One region of the Stenotrophomonas muris genome, then DNA from elsewhere that is predicted to be linked to it. Evidence: riboswitches for the same ligand, from Rfam matches in the RefSeq annotation. Region 1 holds a riboswitch; the other holds the start of a gene.
The links. A riboswitch is a leader RNA that binds a small molecule or an ion and turns the genes downstream of it on or off. The one in region 1 is predicted to bind glycine.
Positions count from the first base shown of each region.

Region 2: it holds a riboswitch for glycine, as region 1 does, so the genes downstream of both, gcvP (aminomethyl-transferring glycine dehydrogenase) here and ACUVWL_RS19710 (trimeric intracellular cation channel family protein) in region 1, are expected to answer to the same signal.

Region 1 is NZ_CP199879.1:4,249,163-4,252,560, reverse strand. It holds gene ACUVWL_RS19730 (NAD(P)/FAD-dependent oxidoreductase) at 1-264, shown strand, start outside; gene ACUVWL_RS19725 (hypothetical protein) at 357-773, opposite strand; gene ACUVWL_RS19720 (nuclear transport factor 2 family protein) at 777-1,208, opposite strand; gene ACUVWL_RS19715 (GIY-YIG nuclease family protein) at 1,353-1,628, opposite strand; glycine riboswitch at 1,669-1,758, shown strand; glycine riboswitch at 1,772-1,877, shown strand; gene ACUVWL_RS19710 (trimeric intracellular cation channel family protein) at 1,960-2,577, shown strand; gene ACUVWL_RS19705 (3-deoxy-7-phosphoheptulonate synthase) at 2,840-3,398, opposite strand, start outside.
Region 2 is NZ_CP199879.1:460,962-464,359, forward strand. It holds gene gcvP (aminomethyl-transferring glycine dehydrogenase) at 1-1,855, opposite strand, end outside; glycine riboswitch at 1,918-2,020, opposite strand; gene ACUVWL_RS01935 (multidrug effflux MFS transporter) at 2,320-3,398, shown strand, end outside.

The sequences.
Region 1 (3,398 bases):
GCGGCACCGGGGCCGTTCAAGTACGCCGACTACGGCAACCTCGCCACCATTGGCCGCATGGCCGCGATCGTGCACCTGGGCCGGCTGCAGCTCTCTGGCGTGCTGGCCTGGTGGTTCTGGCTGGCCGCGCACGTGTTCTTCCTGATCGGCTTCCGCAACCGCATCGTGGTGCTGCTGAACTGGGCGGTCGCGTACTGGAGCTACCAGCGCAGCGCGCGCATCATCTTCGGTGATGACCAGGACGACCGGCGGCCGAGGCGGTAAGGCCGCACGCAACAGGGGTCGGATCCCTTTCCGCGGGAAAGGGCTCTGACCCCGTCAACAAACATGGAGCGCCATCCACGCATGGCGTGGATCTACTTCCGGCAGAAGTCCTCCTTCCTCGCGGTGTCCGCAATCTGCGCGGTACTCCAATGCCGGGTGATCCAGATCGCCAACGCGGTGCTGCTGAGATGCCAGCGCAGCATGCCGCGCCGAGGTTGCCGCCACAGGTGGCGCCGGGCAATCCAGAAGGCCTCCCGCTCCACTTCAGGCACCTTGTTCTTCATCCCGTCCTTGTCGAAGAACTGGGCGGTGAAGCGCCAGGGGTTCATCGGCTGGTATCCCGCCCGTGGCTCACCGCTGCACGCAGCCACACCACTGGGCGCGCGGTCGGCCGGCTTCGGCCGACCGTCCACCAATGCCAGCCCGAGCAGATACAGCAGGCCAGGCAGCAGCGCGATGCCGGCGACCAGCACGACGACGGAGATCCATGCGTTGCCGGCGGCACGCATCGCTCAGTGCGCCTTCGGTTTCGGGTACCACAGTGCGTTGACGATGACCCAGCGCTGGTCGAAACGCCCCATGTGGAAGTAGTCGACGAACCACGGGGTTTCCAGCCGCACCGAGGCCGCGTTGCCGGTCACGTCCAGCACCGTGCAGCGGCGATCCCATTGATCCTTCGGGGTCTTCAGCGCGCCCTGTTTCGTCAGCGAGACCAGCTCTTCCTTCGACATCCGGCGCAGGCCCAGGCGCTCGTCGGGTGTATCGCCGAGGACCGCGCGCTTGGCCAGGTCCGGGTGCAGCGAACGGGCGACGCGCTGCGGATCGGCCTCCAGCTGGCCATCGACGTAGTCGTGGCAGGTGGCTTCGATGGCCGCGATCGTGGCGGGGTCGGCGGCAGGGCTCGTTGCTGCGGAAAGCGCGAACAGCAGGGCAATCGTGGACATCCGGGTCTCCGGCTCTGGGCGCGGGCGGATCATCGCATGGGCCGAACGGCCCATCCACGCATGACGTGGATCTACTGTAGAGCCGAGCCCATGCTCGGCTCCCGCATCGGGCAGACGGAACAACAGCCGAGCGTGGGCTCGGCTCTACAGAAGCGCAGGATCCGTTGCCTGCAGCCAGGCCAGCTTGCGTTCGCGGGGCTGCTGCTTGAGTTGCCACTCGGCCCGCGAGGCCGCGGCCCGGTCCGGGTATTCGCGCACGGCCAGCACGCGCAGCGGCGGCCGGGCCCGGGTGTAGCGCGCGCCCTTGCCGGCCTGGTGGGCGGCGAAACGCGCCTCCACATCGGTGCTGATGCCGGCGTAATAGCTGCCATCGCGGCATTCGAGCAGGTACAGGAACCACGGGCGGACGGACGGGGCCATGCCTGGATTATGCCGTGCTGCACTGCAGCGGATATACTGGCGCCCGAATGCAGGAGAGAGGCGCCGCGCTGGCGCCCGCCGAAGGCGCAGGCTCCCATGATCGCTCAGGCCGGTGGGCTGGAATCCCACCAACCATGCATTCGACTCGCCGAGCTGGAGAGAGGTCACCGGGCACGCCCGGGGCGATCCGCCGAAGGGGCACGCGGTCCATGCCGCTGAACTCTCAGGCAAAAGGACAGCGGGAGCGGCACCGGTCATCGTCATCCCGTCATTGCGCAGGCAGTGGCGGTGGTCGCGCATGGCCGGCCCCACCGCGCCCGGAGCCTGTCCCATGCTGCTGTCCATCATCTACCTGATCGCCATTTCCGCCGAAGCCATGACCGGCGCACTGTCCGCCGGCCGCCGCCGCATGGACCTGTTCGGCGTGGTCATGATCGCCTGCGTCACCGCCCTCGGGGGTGGTTCACTGCGCGACATCCTGCTCGGCCACTACCCGCTGGGCTGGGTGAAGCACCCCGAGTACCTGGGCTTCACCGTATGCGCGGCGCTGATCGCCACCTGGGTGGCGCGCTGGATGCATCACTTCCGCCGCACCTTCCTGGTGCTCGACGGGCTGGGCCTGATCGCCTTCACCCTGATCGGCTGCTCGATCGCGCGCGAAGCCGGCCATGCAATGCCGATCGTGCTGATCGCCGGCATGCTGACCGGCGCGTTCGGCGGGGTGCTGCGCGACATCCTCTGCAACGAGGTGCCACTCATCTTCCAGAAGGAGCTGTACGCGATCATCGCGCTGCTGACCGGCGCGGCCTATCTGTTGCTGCTGCACTGGGGCGTGGCCGATGCCACCGCGATCCTGTGCTGCCTCGGCGGCGGCTTCGCGTTGCGCCTGCTGGCGATCCACTACCGCTGGGAAATGCCGAAGTTCGTGTACCACGACGAAGTGCATTGAGCCTCTTCGTAAAGTCGAGCCATGCTCGACTGCTCTTTGCAGCAAACCAACGCGCTTCGCGCGCAGGTCGGGCATGGCTCGACGCTACAGGAAGCGGTATCACCACCCCGGCGATGTACCTGGCGCTGTCGCTCATGCGCAGCGCCAGGCGCATCGCCGGTGCAGATGGGCCGGCCTCCAACTCCGACCGACCCTGATCGCGGCCGCACCCCCGCAGGCGCTGGCCGCCATCCACACACGTGCCGCACTCAGGCGGCTTCGATCAGGCTGCTTCGGACACCTTCACGTCGCGACGGGCGCGCACGGCCGCAGCCAGACGCTCCAGCACCGTCACGGTGGTGTCCCAGTCGATGCAGCCATCGGTGATGCTCTGCCCGTAAACCAGCGGCTGGCCTTCCACCAGTTCCTGGCGGCCACCGACCAGATGGCTCTCGATCATCACGCCAACGATGCGCTGTTCGCCGTCTTCCAGCTGAACAGCAATGTCCTCGATCACCTTCGGCTGGTTCTCGGGGTTCTTCAGGCTGTTGGCGTGGCTGGCGTCGATCATCAGGCGCGTCGGCAGCTTGGCCTTGGCCAGCACCTGGCAGGCGTCGGCGACGCTGCCGGCGTCGTAGTTCGGCTGCTTGCCGCCGCGCAGGATCACATGGCAATCCGGATTGCCGGTGGTCGACACGATGGCGGTGCCGCCCTGCTTGGTGACCGACAGGAAGTGATGCGGGTTGGACGCCGCACCCACCGCGTCAGCGGCGATCTTGACGTTGCCATCGGTGCCGTTCTTGAAGCCGACCGGGCACGACAGCCCCGAGGCCAGCTCACGA
Region 2 (3,398 bases), 720 kb from region 1:
CGGTCTTGGTCACCACCACCTTCATGCCGCACATCTGCGCCGAGGCCGGGTTGGTGCCGTGCGCCGAATCCGGGATCAGGCAGATGTCGCGGTGGCCTTCGCCGCGCGAGCGGTGGTAGGCGCGGATCGCCAGCAGGCCGGCGTACTCGCCCTGCGCGCCGGAGTTCGGCTGCAGGCTGACCGCGTCATAGCCGGTGCATTCCACCAGCATCGCTTCCAGCGTGTCGATGAGTTCCTTGTAGCCCAGCGCCTGGTCGGCCGGCACCAGCGGGTGGATCTGCGAGAACTCCGGCCAGGTCACCGGGATCATCTCGGCGGTGGCGTTGAGCTTCATGGTGCACGAGCCCAGCGGGATCATCGTGCGGTCCATCGCCAGGTCCTTGTCGGCCAGCGAGCGCAGGTAGCGCAGCAGTTCGTGCTCGCTGTGGTGGGTGTTGAACACCGGATGGGTCAGGAACGCGGACTGGCGCAGCAGGCCGGCCGGCAGCGCATCGGCGGTGCTGGCATCCAGCGCGTCGACGTCGGCCTGCGCACCGAACACGGCGGCCAGTGCGACCACGTCGGCGCGGGTGGCGGTCTCGTCCAGGCTGATGCCGACCGAGTCGCTGTCGATCGCACGCAGGTTGTAACCGGCGGCGCGGGCCTTGGCGTGAATCTCATCGGCGTGCACGCCGGTGACATGCAGGGTGTCGAAGAAGTCGCCACCGACCTGCACGCCGGCCTCGCGCAGCGCGGCGGCCAGGATCGAGGCCAGGCGGTGGGTGCGCCGGGCGATGCGGGTCAGGCCTTCCGGGCCGTGGTACACGGCATACATCGAGGCCATCACCGCCAGCAGCACCTGTGCGGTACAGATGTTGGAGGTGGCCTTCTCGCGGCGGATGTGCTGCTCGCGGGTCTGCAGGGTCAGGCGGTAGGCCGGGTTGCCCTGGGCATCGACCGAGACGCCGATCAGGCGGCCCGGCATCGAGCGCTTGTAGGCGTCGCGGCAGGCCATGAATGCGGCGTGCGGGCCGCCGAAGCCGAACGGCACGCCGAAACGCTGGCTGTTGCCGACCACGATGTCCGCACCCCATTCGCCCGGGGCGGCCAGCAGGGTCAGCGCCAGCAGGTCGGTGGCCACGGCCACCAGGCCGCCGCGCGCGTGCACGGCCTCGACCAGCGCCTTGTAGTCGCCGATCTGGCCGAAGGTGTCCGGGTACTGCAGCAGCAGGCCGAAGGCTTCTGCTTCCAGTGCCTCGGCCGGGGTGCCGACGCGCAGCACGATGCCCATGGGCTCGGCGCGGGTACGCAGCAGTTCCAGGGTCTGCGGGTGCACGGCGTCGTGCACGAAGAAGGTGTCCGACTTCGACTTGGCCGAACGCTTGGCCAGGGTCATCGCTTCAGCTGCGGCGGTGGCTTCGTCCAGCAGCGAGGCGTTGGCGATTTCCATGCCGGTGAGGTCGGCGCACAGGGTCTGGAAGTTGATCAGCGCTTCCATGCGGCCCTGCGAGATCTCGGCCTGGTACGGGGTGTAGGCGGTGTACCAGGCCGGGTTTTCCAGGATGTTGCGCAGGATCACGTTCGGCGTGTGGGTACCGTAGTAGCCCTGGCCGATGAAGCTGCGCAGCACGGTGTTCTTGTCGGCGATCGCACGGATCTTCGCCAGTGCCTGCACTTCGGTCATCGATTCCGGCAGTGCCAGCGGCGCCGGCGACTTGATCTTGGCCGGTACGATGGCATCGGTCATCGCATCCAGCGACGCGTGGCCGACGACGTCGAGCATCTGCGCGATCTCGGCATCGTTGGGGCCGATGTGGCGCTCGACGAACGCATTGTGGTGCTCGAGCTCACGCAGGGAAGGGGTGTTCTGGGACATGGCGAAGGATCCGTCAGGAAAGGGCACACGCACGGGCACAAGCCGCCGGTCGGCGGTCTGCGGGGCGCCCCTCTGTCCTTTTGCCTGAGAGTTTGGAAGCGCGGAAAACCGCGGCTTCGTGCCCCTTCGGCGCCGGATCGAACCGGTCTCTCCAGAGTTGTGTTACGGGTGGTATCGGGCCTGAGCGATTACGGGCGTTGCGCCTTCGGCAGCGGTGTTCCGCTTCTCCCACCGTGTTGCCCGCCGATTATAGCCCGTTGCGGGCGCGCCAGCCGCCTGCGGGCCCGGCCGCGGCGCCTGAATGGCCGATGGCCCGCCCGTGCGTTTTGTGCACTGCTGCATGGCATCAGGCGCAATCCCCACCTATGATGGGCGGATACCCGAATTCATCTGGCGCCGTCCCTGCTGCAGGGGACTGGCGCCCGCCGTGCGTGCCGCGCATGGCCCTGCCGGACGCCTTCTCCATGACCGCCGCTGTTGCTCCTTCCACCCGCCGCATGGCCCTGCTGCTCGCCGGCCTGGCCATGTTCGGTCCGTTCTCGATCGACACCATCTTCCCAGCGTTCCCGCAGCTGGCCCAGCGCCTGGCGGTGGACGAGGTGGCGGTGCAGCAGACCATCAGCGTGTACCTGCTGTTCTACGGCCTGATGAGCCTGGCACACGGCCCGCTGTCCGATGCCTGGGGCCGCAAGCGGGTGATCCTCGGCGGCCTGGTGGTGTTCGTCGGCGCCTCGGTCGGCTGTGCGCTGTCCACCGATCTGACCACGCTGCTGGGGTTCCGCGCCCTGCAGGGCCTGTCCGCAGGCGTCGGCATGATCGTCGGCCGCGCGGTGATCCGCGACCTGTACCACGGTCACGACGCGCAGCGGCTGATGAGCCAGGTGTCGATGCTGTTCGGCATCGCCCCGGCGATCGCGCCGATCATCGGTGGCTGGATCCTGCTCAGCGGTGCTGGCTGGCCGCTGATCTTCTGGTTCCTGGTGGTGTTCGCACTGGTTCTGCTGGCGGCCACCGCCCGCTACCTGCCGGAGACCCATCCGCTCGAAGCGCGCGTTCCGTTGTCGCCGCGGGTGCTGATGCGTGATTACGTGCGCATCGGTTTCAATCCGCGCTTCCTGCGCCTGGCGCTGGCCGGCAGCATCGGTTTCGGTGGCATCTTCCTGTACATCTCCTCGGCACCGGTGTTCGTGATGCAGCACCTGCACCTGGGCGAGGGCGGTTTCGCCTGGCTGTTCATCCCCACCATCGGCGGCATGACCACCGGCTCGTTCCTGTCCGGGCGCATGGCCGGGCACACCACGCCCACCCGCCAGGTATCCATTGGTTTCGGCCTGTGCGCGCTGTCGGTGCTGCTGAACGTCGGCTACGTGGCGCTGGCGCCGCAGTTCGTGCTGCCGTGGGCGGTGCTGCCGATCTTCCTGGGTGGCATGGGCATGGCGCTGATCTTCCCGATCCTGGCGCTGGCGGTGCTGGACATGTACCCGCACCAGCGCGGCCTGGCCTCGTCGCTGCAGGCCTTCGTGCAGCTGATGATCAGCACCGT